Regions from separate parts of the Geobacillus sp. FSL W8-0026 genome, predicted to be linked through region 2. Evidence: a T-box and tRNA genes for the amino acid it is inferred to sense, from the RefSeq annotation. Region 2 holds a T-box; the other holds one or more tRNA genes.
What was found. The T-box of region 2 lies ahead of tyrS (tyrosine--tRNA ligase). A T-box ahead of a tRNA ligase gene usually reads a tRNA of that ligase, here a tRNA-Tyr.
Positions count from the first base shown of each region.

Region 1 (5,400 bases), 120 kb from region 2:
ACACAACGCTGCACATCGGCTTTCGGATAAACCGAGCGAAAAGCTTCCTCCAGCCCCGGAAGACCATCGAATACGCCCAGAAGCACTTCCTTGACGCCTCTTTGGTAGAGGTTTTGAAGAATTTCTTGCCATACATAGGCACTTTCTTGTCCTCCCACAAAGAAATCAAGAATTTCGCGATATCCTTCTTCGTTCACCCCTAACACCACATAAATGACTTCTTTCTCCACGGTTTCGCGACGAAGTTTTACGTATAAACCATCCAAATATAAGACCGAATAACGCTGATGTAGAGGACGATTGTGCCATTTCTCGATGTCTTCCTTCACGACATCGGTAATCCGGCTGATCGTCGCTGGAGAATAAGCATTTCCTAGAATTCGTTCGATAAACTTGCCAATTTCCCGTGTACTCATGCCACTTTGATACATCCTAATGATGGCTTCCTCCAGCCAGCCGGTGTGGCGTTGATAAGGGGCAAACAACTGTGTTTGAAATTCCCCGTTTCGGTCTCTTGGAACCAAAAGACCCTCAATCCGGCCATATTGCGTATCTAGATTTCGCTGATAGTAGCCGTTTCTCATATTCGGCGTTCCAGCCTGTTCGATTTCGAGGAAATGTTTGATTTCTTCCCGCATAATCAGCTCTAATTTTTCCTTCACAAACTGACGAATGACGCTTTCCAGTTGATTTGCCCAGTCGACATTCGGTATATTTCTTTTAGACATAGGTAGGGTACTCCTTTCTCTGGAATGTGTTTTTGTCCAAATCAGAGAATACCCTACCTTTTTTCTTTTGATCTAGTAAAATGCTTTACACAAAATTTTATACATCATCCCTCCATAAATCGAAAGAAATGAACTAAATTTTGTTCATAAAAGCGGATTGTCATTTCCGATAAGTTTTTCACTCTGTTGTCTAACTGAAAATCATCGTACAATTCCTTCAAAGTTTTTTCTTCTAATCCTGCTCTTTGCATAACCCGTACTTTTGCCAATTTAATACCTCCCTTTAAGATTATCCAAATAAACATAATCCCAAAGGTATTTAATAGTACGGTGGAAATGCTATCTTTTTTGTCCACACGATTAGGCTTTGGCTTTAGCACGCTAAAAAACAAAAAAGCCAATGCTCTGAATTGCTCAAAGCATTGGCTTTAAAGGCTTTTGGTTATGTATGGTGCCGATGGTGGGAGTCGAACCCACACGGGGGGCTACCCCACACGATTTTGAGTCGTGCGCGTCTGCCAGTTCCGCCACATCGGCGCGACATCTACCATTATATCTTCTTAACTTTTGTTTGTCAATAAAAATTTATTCATTAGATGAAGGCGGCACCCGGATTCGAACCGGGGGTAAAGGTTTTGCAGACCTCTGCCTTACCACTTGGCTATGCCGCCCTAGTCAAAAGCGGAAGACGGGACTCGAACCCGCGACCCCCACCTTGGCAAGGTGGTGTTCTACCGCTGAACTACTTCCGCAACATTGGCTGGGGTAGCTGGATTCGAACCAACGCATCACGGAGTCAAAGTCCGTTGCCTTACCGCTTGGCTATACCCCAATGCCATTTTTCAAGGGCGACTAGTGGGAATCGAACCCACGCATGCCAGAGCCACAATCTGGTGCGTTAACCACTTCGCCATAGTCGCCATGATAAGAGTGGCAGGGGCAGTAGGAATCGAACCCACACCGGAGGTTTTGGAGACCTCTGTTCTACCATTAAACTATGCCCCTTTGTTTAAATGGTGGAGGGGGACGGATTCGAACCGCCGAACCCAAAGGGAGCGGATTTACAGTCCGCCGCGTTTAGCCACTTCGCTACCCCTCCAAGAATGGTGCCGACTGCAGGACTTGAACCCGCAACCTACTGATTACGATTCAGTTGCTCTACCAATTGAGCTAAGTCGGCATAATACAGATCAAAAAATGAACAGGTTCATTCTTAATATTTCATGGTGGCTCGGGACGGAATCGAACCGCCGACACAAGGATTTTCAGTCCTTTGCTCTACCGACTGAGCTACCGAGCCGTATGTTATTTTTAACTCGCTCGTTGATTGCTCTATGCCTCTCCCTCTACCAGCTGATTCAAAGATGCTCGATGCGTCGAGGCAACTCGCAGCAAACCCGATTATGCTGATGCTCGTCTCTACCGACTGAACTGCCTTATCCTTACTTTACCTAATTAAAGATGGCGGTCCCGACGGGACTCGAACCCGCGATCTCCTGCGTGACAGGCAGGCATGTTAACCACTACACTACGGGACCTTATTGGTTGCGGGGGCAGGATTTGAACCTGCGACCTTCGGGTTATGAGCCCGACGAGCTACCGGACTGCTCCACCCCGCGACGATAGAATTTCAATAAGGCGATGAACTTTGTTTTGTATGTTTTAAAGTGGTGGAGGATGACGGGATCGAACCGCCGACCCCTTGCTTGTAAGGCAAGTGCTCTCCCAGCTGAGCTAATCCTCCCCGAAGAAGTGACCCGTACGGGATTCGAACCCGTGTTACCGCCGTGAAAGGGCGGTGTCTTAACCACTTGACCAACGGGCCATGCTGATGGATAATGGCGGAGAGCAAGGGATTCGAACCCTTGAGGCGCTATTCACGCCTACACGATTTCCAATCGTGCTCCTTCGACCACTCGGACAGCTCTCCACGATGGCTCCGCAGGCAGGATTCGAACCTGCGACCAATCGGTTAACAGCCGATTGCTCTACCACTGAGCTACTGCGGAATCATAATAATATCCTTATCAAAGTGTGATTTGACCACGTAACTGCCCATCGCTGAGCCATTACTGAGAGATATCGCTTTAGACATTTATTATTATAATGATTCGTGATGAGCTGTCAAGGCCTTTTTCATTCCTTCAAAACTAGATAACCGTCGGAAGAAGCCGCGCTTCGTACTGTCTAGCTCCGGCCGCCATCGGCTCGCGACGCTTCGGTCCTGCTGTGGCGGCATAGCCTCCTCGCAGGCCCTCCAGCGCGTTTCGCCGATCAGCGGGCGGCCTGCGCTTTTCCCTTTAGGTTAAGCCCTCGATCGATTAGTATCCGTCAGCTCCACGTGTCGCCACGCTTCCACCTCGGACCTATCGACCTCGTCATCTTCGAGGGATCTTACTCGCCTAACGCGATGGGAAATCTCATCTTGAGGGGGGCTTCACGCTTAGATGCTTTCAGCGCTTATCCCGTCCGCACATAGCTACCCAGCGGTGCCCCTGGCGGGACAACTGGTACACCAGCGGTGCGTCCATCCCGGTCCTCTCGTACTAAGGACAGCTCCTCGCAAATTTCCTACGCCCGCGACGGATAGGGACCGAACTGTCTCACGACGTTCTGAACCCAGCTCGCGTACCGCTTTAATGGGCGAACAGCCCAACCCTTGGGACCGACTACAGCCCCAGGATGCGATGAGCCGACATCGAGGTGCCAAACCTCCCCGTCGATGTGGACTCTTGGGGGAGATCAGCCTGTTATCCCCGGGGTAGCTTTTATCCGTTGAGCGATGGCCCTTCCATGCGGAACCACCGGATCACTAAGCCCGACTTTCGTCCCTGCTCGACCTGTCCGTCTCGCAGTCAAGCTCCCTTGTGCCTTTGCACTCTCCGAATGATTTCCAACCATTCTGAGGGAACCTTTGGGCGCCTCCGTTACCTTTTGGGAGGCGACCGCCCCAGTCAAACTGCCCACCTGACACTGTCTCCCACCCCGCTAAGGGGTGCGGGTTAGAATTTCAATACCGCCAGGGTGGTATCCCACCGGCGCCTCCACCGAAGCTGGCGCTCCGGCTTCTCAGGCTCCCACCTATCCTGTACAAGCGATACCAAAATTCCATATCAGGCTGCAGTAAAGCTCCACGGGGTCTTTCCGTCCTGTCGCGGGAAACCTGCATCTTCACAGGTAGTATAATTTCACCGGGTCTCTCGTTGAGACAGCGCCCAAGTCGTTACACCTTTCGTGCGGGTCGGAACTTACCCGACAAGGAATTTCGCTACCTTAGGACCGTTATAGTTACGGCCGCCGTTTACTGGGGCTTCGGTTCGCACCTTCGCTTCCGCTCAGCGCTCCCCTTAACCTTCCAGCACCGGGCAGGTGTCAGCCCCTATACGTCGCCTTTCGGCTTCGCAGAGACCTGTGTTTTTGATAAACAGTCGCTTGGGCCTTTTCACTGCGGCTCTTCCAGGCTCTTCACCCGAAAGAGCACCCCTTCTCCCGAAGTTACGGGGTCATTTTGCCGAGTTCCTTAACGAGAGTTCTCCCGCGCGCCTTAGGATTCTCTCCTCGCCTACCTGTGTCGGTTTGCGGTACGGGCACCTCTTCCCTCGCTAGAGGCTTTTCTTGGCAGTGTGAAATCGGGGACTTCCGGATGACTCCGTCGCCATCACAGCTTGGCCTTCCGGCCAGCGGATTTGCCTACTGGCCAGCCTCACTGCTTGGACAGGCTCTTCCAGCCGCCTGCTCGCCCTATCCTCCTGCGTCCCCCCATCGCTCCAACGGGAAGGAGGTGGTACAGGAATCTCCACCTGTTGCCCATCACCTACGCCTTTCGGCCTCGGCTTAGGTCCCGACTAACCCTGAGCGGACGAACCTTCCTCAGGAACCCTTAGGCTTTCGGCGCAGAGGATTCTCACCTCTGTTTTCGCTACTCATACCGGCATTCTCACTTCTAAGCGCTCCACCAGTCCTTCCGGTCTGGCTTCTCTGCCCTTAGAACGCTCCCCTACCGATGACCAACGGTCATCCCGCAGCTTCGGCGGCACGTTTAGCCCCGGTACATTTTCGGCGCAGAGTCACTCGACCAGTGAGCTATTACGCACTCTTTAAATGGTGGCTGCTTCTAAGCCAACATCCTGGTTGTCTTCGCAACTCCACATCCTTTTCCACTGAACGTGCACTTGGGGGCCTTAGCTGGCGATCTGGGCTGTTTCCCTCTCGACCACGGATCTTATCACTCGCAGTCTGACTCCCGGGCATAAGTCGTTGGCATTCGGAGTTTGACTGGGTTCGGTAACCCGATGAGGGCCCCTAGCCCAATCAGTGCTCTACCTCCAAGACTCTTACACCCGAGGCTAGCCCGAAAGCTATTTCGGGGAGAACCAGCTATCTCCAAGTTCGATTGGCATTTCACCCCTACCCACACCTCATCCCCGCACTTTTCAACGTGCGTGGGTTCGGGCCTCCAGCCGGTGTTACCCGGCCTTCACCCTGGACATGGGTAGATCACCTGGTTTCGGGTCGACGACGACGTACTTCACGCCCTGTTCAGACTCGCTTTCGCTGCGGCTCCGCCTTCCCGGCTTAACCTCGCACGCCATCGTCACTCGCCGGTTCATTCTACAAAAGGCACGCCATCACCCATGAACGGGCTCTGACTACTTGTAGGCACACGGTTTCA
Region 1 covers NZ_CP150194.1:687,166-692,565, reverse strand. Annotated here, with positions in the region: gene NST29_RS03585 (IS256 family transposase) at 1-728, opposite strand, end outside; gene NST29_RS03580 (hypothetical protein) at 833-997, opposite strand; tRNA gene NST29_RS03575 (tRNA-Leu) at 1,178-1,265, opposite strand; tRNA gene NST29_RS03570 (tRNA-Cys) at 1,329-1,399, opposite strand; tRNA gene NST29_RS03565 (tRNA-Gly) at 1,409-1,480, opposite strand; tRNA gene NST29_RS03560 (tRNA-Gln) at 1,486-1,560, opposite strand; tRNA gene NST29_RS03555 (tRNA-His) at 1,576-1,648, opposite strand; tRNA gene NST29_RS03550 (tRNA-Trp) at 1,660-1,733, opposite strand; tRNA gene NST29_RS03545 (tRNA-Tyr) at 1,743-1,827, opposite strand; tRNA gene NST29_RS03540 (tRNA-Thr) at 1,833-1,908, opposite strand; tRNA gene NST29_RS03535 (tRNA-Phe) at 1,953-2,028, opposite strand; tRNA gene NST29_RS03530 (tRNA-Asp) at 2,191-2,266, opposite strand; tRNA gene NST29_RS03525 (tRNA-Met) at 2,271-2,347, opposite strand; tRNA gene NST29_RS03520 (tRNA-Val) at 2,397-2,472, opposite strand; tRNA gene NST29_RS03515 (tRNA-Glu) at 2,482-2,553, opposite strand; tRNA gene NST29_RS03510 (tRNA-Ser) at 2,568-2,658, opposite strand; tRNA gene NST29_RS03505 (tRNA-Asn) at 2,663-2,737, opposite strand; rRNA gene NST29_RS03500 (23S ribosomal RNA) at 3,030-5,400, opposite strand, start outside.
Region 1: it has a tRNA-Tyr gene. The T-box ahead of tyrS (tyrosine--tRNA ligase) is inferred to sense a tRNA for this amino acid. The anticodon was not compared.

Region 2 (5,400 bases):
GAAGTGTTGGGCGAACGGAACAGCTTTTCGAAAACGGATCCGGATGCGACATTCATGCGAATGAAAGACGACCATATGAAAAACGGCCAGCTCAAACCGGGATATAATGTGCAGATTGGGACAGAGAACCAATTCATCACTGGATTTAGCGTGCATCAACGGGCGGGGGATGCCGGATGTTTCATTCCGCATTTGGAGCAATTGGCCGCCTATGGACGCCCAATGCCCAAACGGGCCATTGCGGATTCCGCCTATGGGAGTGAGGAGAACTACACGTACTGCGAGAAAAAGAAGATCGTCGCCCTGATCAAGTACAACACGCTGGACCGGGAACAAACGAAAGCGTGGGCGAAAGAGACCGGCCGAATCGAGAACATGACGTATGATGAGGAGCTGGATGAGTGGATTTGCGCCAAAGGGGAACGGTTGGTGTTTGTGTATGAACGGAAGGAAACGACCGACAATGGGTACGTTACCGTCAAACGGACGTATCGTTGTACGGCATGTGCCGGATGCCCGTTTCAAACGGCATGCGCCAAAGGCAAAGACACGAAAACCATCCGCGTTTCTTTGAAGAATCAACAACAACGGCAGGAGATTCGGGAACGGCTGTCCACGGAAGAAGGGGCGGCGACATATCGAAGACGGCAAATCGAAAACGAGCCGGTGTTTGGGCAAATCAAGCATAACCAGCAATTCCAGCGCTTTTTGTTAAGGGGGCTCCCAAAAATTACCGTGGAATGGGGGCTTATTTGTGCTGCCCACAATTTGAGAAAGTGGGCGGCCACCGTCCACCCAATAAAAAGAAAAAGGGAGAACATACGGGGATAAGAAGAAGCAGATCCTTTGAGAAAGTAAAAAATAGACAAATAATGTAAAAACAAAAGCAGGAGGCTGTCCTCAAAAGGTCGTTTTACCGACCTTTTGGGACAGCCTCATCTTTTTGTTTACGCGTAGCGAATCAAATAATACTTTTTCTTTCCGCGGCGGATGACGGTAAAGCGCCCTTCCAAGCGATGCGCGGCGGTCAGGACGGCGCCCACGTCTTGGATGCGCTCCCCGTTCACATAAATGGCGCCGTTTTGGACGTCTTCGCGCGCTTGCCGTTTCGACGGCGAAATACCGGCGGCGACAAGCAGCTCGACGAGCGGAACGTCGCCTCCTTCATGAACGAATGACGGCACATCTTTGAAGCCTTGTTCAATTTCCGCCGCCGTTAACTTCGCAATATCGCCGCTAAAGAGCGCCTCGGAAATGCGGACGGCTTGCTTGAGCGCCTCTTCGCCGTGCACGAGTTTTGTCACTTCCTCAGCGAGCGCTTTTTGTGCCGCCCGCTTCTCTGGCGCCTCACGCAGCTCGTGCTCAAGCGCCTCGATTTCCTCTTTTGACAGGAACGTAAAGTACTTCAAGTAACGGATCACATCACGGTCGTCAGTGTTGATCCAAAACTGGTAAAACTCGTACGGCGACGTTTTCTCGGGATCGAGCCAGATCGTGCCGCTTTCCGTTTTGCCAAATTTCGTCCCGTCCGCCTTTGTCACAAGCGGAATCGTCAAGCCGAACGCCTTCGCTTCGCTGTTCGTTTTGCGAATGAGTTCCAGCCCGGCCGTAATGTTGCCCCACTGGTCGCTCCCGCCGATTTGCAGGCGGCAGCCTTCCCTCTCGTACAACTTCAGAAAGTCATACGCCTGCAGCATCATGTAGCTGAACTCGGTGAACGAAATGCCGGTTTCAATGCGCGACTGCACCGACTCTTTCGCCAGCATGTAGTTGATGCTGAAATGCTTGCCGACATCGCGCAAAAACGAGATCACATCCAGCGGCCCGATCCAGTCGTAATTGTTTTTCATTTTCGCCGGGTTGTTTACAGCCGTAAAGTCCAACAACCGTTCCAACTGCCCTTTAATGCGGGCGCTCCACGCTTCGACCGTCTCTTTGGCATTGAGCGTGCGCTCGCTTTTTTTCCCGCTCGGATCGCCGATCAATCCAGTGGCCCCGCCGACTAGCGCAATCGGTTGATGGCCCGCCTGTTGGAAACGGCGCAGCGTCAAAATGGCGGCCAAGTTGCCGATGTGCAAGCTGTCGGCCGTCGGGTCAAACCCGCAATAAAGCGTCACTTTTTCCTCGTTCAGCAGCGCTCGGAGCCCGTCTTCATCCGTCGTTTGGTTGACGAGCCCGCGCCATTGCAATTCTGCAAGCAAATCCATGTCCTTCACCTCTCTATGGAATGTTCTACATAAAGAAAACACCCGCCCTGTATGAAGGGGCGAGTGTTCATCGCGGTACCACCCTACTTAGAAAGCCATAGGCTTTCTCGCTCATTTCGGTAACGGCGCATGCCGGCCAATGGCTACTAGGCCGCCAGCGGCGTGGTCCTCCGCGCCAGCTCCGTCGCAAAACGGAGCCGATGCCTCGTTTGACCCGACCGCAAAAAACGAAACCGTTCGCCATCGCTGCTCAGGGAGGTAATTCACGCCTGCCTTTGGGCTGGCTCGCACCGCCCGCCAGCTCTCTGCACCAGGGAGACAGCCGCTACTTGTTCCCGTCATGGCTTTGTCATGATGAAGCTATACTTTCTTTTACCATATGCGGCGCTCCATGTCAACCGGGTGCACGCAACGCCCCGACCAAAATTTGCGTCCTTTTTCGTCTTCAGCAGCGAAAAAACGGCAAAATTCCACAACAGCCGCCATCGGTATGGTATACTTATAGAAACACCGATTGGCCAAGATAGGGGGGCCGTCATGAAACACCAGCCGTTTCCACTTTCTTTGGAAAAAACGTGGCATTATTTTTCACGTACTTACCGCCTCGTTTGGAACACCGTCTTCGCGTTGCTCGTCGCCCTGCTTTGTCTCGCCTGCTTTGCTGTCGGCGCGGGCGCGGGCTATTTCGCGTTTTTGGTCAAAGATATGGACGCCCCTTCACGCGAGAGCATGTACAGCGCGATTTCCAGTTACGAGGAAACGAGCCATATGTATTTTGCCAATGGGGTCTATTTAGGGCGCTTCCGGTCCGACCTCGACCGCGAGGCGGTGCCGCTGTCTAATGTCTCCCCGTATGTTGTGCAAGCCATCATCGCTACCGAAGATGAACATTTTTACGAGCATCACGGGGTCGTTCCGAAAGCGGTCATCCGCGCCATGTTCCAGGAGCTGACCAACTCGCCGATCAAAAGCGGCGGCAGCACGCTTACGCAGCAGCTCGTCAAAAACCAGCTCCTCACCAACGAAGTATCGTTTGAGCGCAAAGCGAAAGAAATGCTCTTGGCGCTGCGATTGGAAACGTTTTTTTCCAAACAACAAATTTTAGAGGCGTATTTGAACGTCGTGCCGTTCGGCCGCAGTTCCTCGGGACGGAACATCGCCGGCATTCAAGCCGCCGCACAAGGAGTGTTTGGCGTTAACGCCAAAGACCTCAACCTCGCCCAAGCCGCCTTTTTGGCCGGCTTGCCGCAAAATCCGTTCGTCTATACGCCGTTTGCGCCAGACGGCAGCGTCAAACCGGACATTTCGGCCGGACTGCGGCGGATGAAAACCGTGCTCTACCGGATGAAACGCGCCGGCTACATTTCCGAGAAGCAGTACAACGAGGCGCTGGCATACGACGTCGCCAAGCATTTCGCCGCTCCGAAGCCCTCGCCGTTCGAGCAGTATCCGTTTTTGACCATGGAAATTGAGCGGCGAGCCAAAGACATTTTAGCGGAGGTGCTCGCTAAGCGCGACGGCCACCAACCGGCCAAACTGAAGCGCAACCCTTCTCTGTTCCAGCGCTACGTCGGTGAAGCCGAGAAAGCGCTGCGCCAAGGCGGATACCGAATTTACACGACGATCGACAAGGACCTGTATGAGCAAATGCAGCGCATCGCCGCCCGCTATCCATACTATGGCAACGACAACGTCTATTACGCGAAAGACAAACAAACAGGCAAAACGATCGCCCATCGCCAGCCTGTGGAAGTCGGGGCGATGCTCATCGAAAACAAAACCGGCAAAATCCTCAGCTTTGTCGGCGGGCGCGACTATAAGCGCGAACAGCTGAACCATGCCACCCAAGCGCACCGATCCAACGGCTCAACGATGAAGCCGCTCTTGGTGTACGCACCGGCGATGGAAATGGGCATCGTCCAGCCCGCTACCATCATCCCTGACCTTCCGCTGTCCATCGGCTCGTACAAGCCAAAAAACGCGGATGGGAAAACGCACGGGCTCGTCACGGCGCGCTATGCCTTGCAGCAATCGTTCAACATCCCAGCCGTTCGCGCCTACATGCGAATTCAGCATCGCCACCCGGTCGACTATTTGCACAAAATGGGGATCACCAGCGTTACCAAGCAAGAGGAAAGCCATCCGGCCTTAGCGATCGGCGGAACAAACGTCGGCATCACCGTCGAAGAAAACGTCAACGCCTACGCAACGTTCGCCAACTACGGCACGTTTGTCGATGCCTATATGATTGAAAAAATCGTTGACAAGAACGGAACCGTCGTCTATCAACATCAAAGCAAGCCCGTTTCCGTCTTTTCCCCGCAAACATCGTACTTGATGATCGACATGATGCGCGATGTGCTCCATGGCGGAACGGCGTCTTCACTGCCTAGCTATTTAGCGTTTTCCGCCGACTGGGCCGGCAAGACCGGCACGTCGCAAGCCAACCGCGATTCGTGGTTTGTCGCCGTCAACCCGAACGTTACGTTTGGCGTTTGGATCGGCTACGACCGGCCAGCGCCGCTGGAAACGTATTATAAAGGGCTTTCCTATGGGAAACGTACCCAACTGTTGTGGGCGCAGTTCATGAACGCCGCCTATCGGGTTCATCCGAAGCTCATCGCTCCGCGGGAGCGGTTTGCCATGCCTGGAGGCATCGTCCGGCGCGCCTACTGCGCCGCCACCGGCCTCAGCCCGTCGGAGGCGTGCCAAAAAGCCGGGCTTGTCCGCTACGATTTGTACAATACGCGCTTTGCGCCCAAAGAAGGGAGCGGCGCCGATTTGACGGAAAGCCGGCTCGTGGTCATTGACGGACGCCGCTACTTAGCGTTGGCGACGACGCCAGAGGAGTTTGTCACCCGCGGAGTCATCGCCCAGCCTGAGCTGCTCGCCGCTTGGGAAATGGCGAAAGACGACTGGGACAGAATGGATTTCACCGCTGCGGTGCTCAAAGAAAACGGCCATCCGCCCGCCCCTCCGTCCGCGCGTCTTGATGGCCACACCCTTGTCTGGACGCCCCACCGCGAACGCGATGTCATCGGGTATCGCGTCTACCGAGTGGGCGATGGCAGAGCGCGGCGCGTAGTGGCGGTGGTGAAAGCCGGGGAGCCGACGGCGTTTTCCGCGCTCGAACCCGGAGCATCGTACGATGTCACGGCAGTGGACATCGCCGGCCAAGAATCGGCGCCATCCA
Region 2 covers NZ_CP150194.1:808,914-814,313, reverse strand. Annotated here, with positions in the region: gene NST29_RS04180 (IS1182 family transposase) at 1-831, shown strand, start outside; gene tyrS (tyrosine--tRNA ligase) at 948-2,207, opposite strand; T-box leader at 2,260-2,558, opposite strand; gene NST29_RS04170 (transglycosylase domain-containing protein) at 2,745-5,400, shown strand, end outside.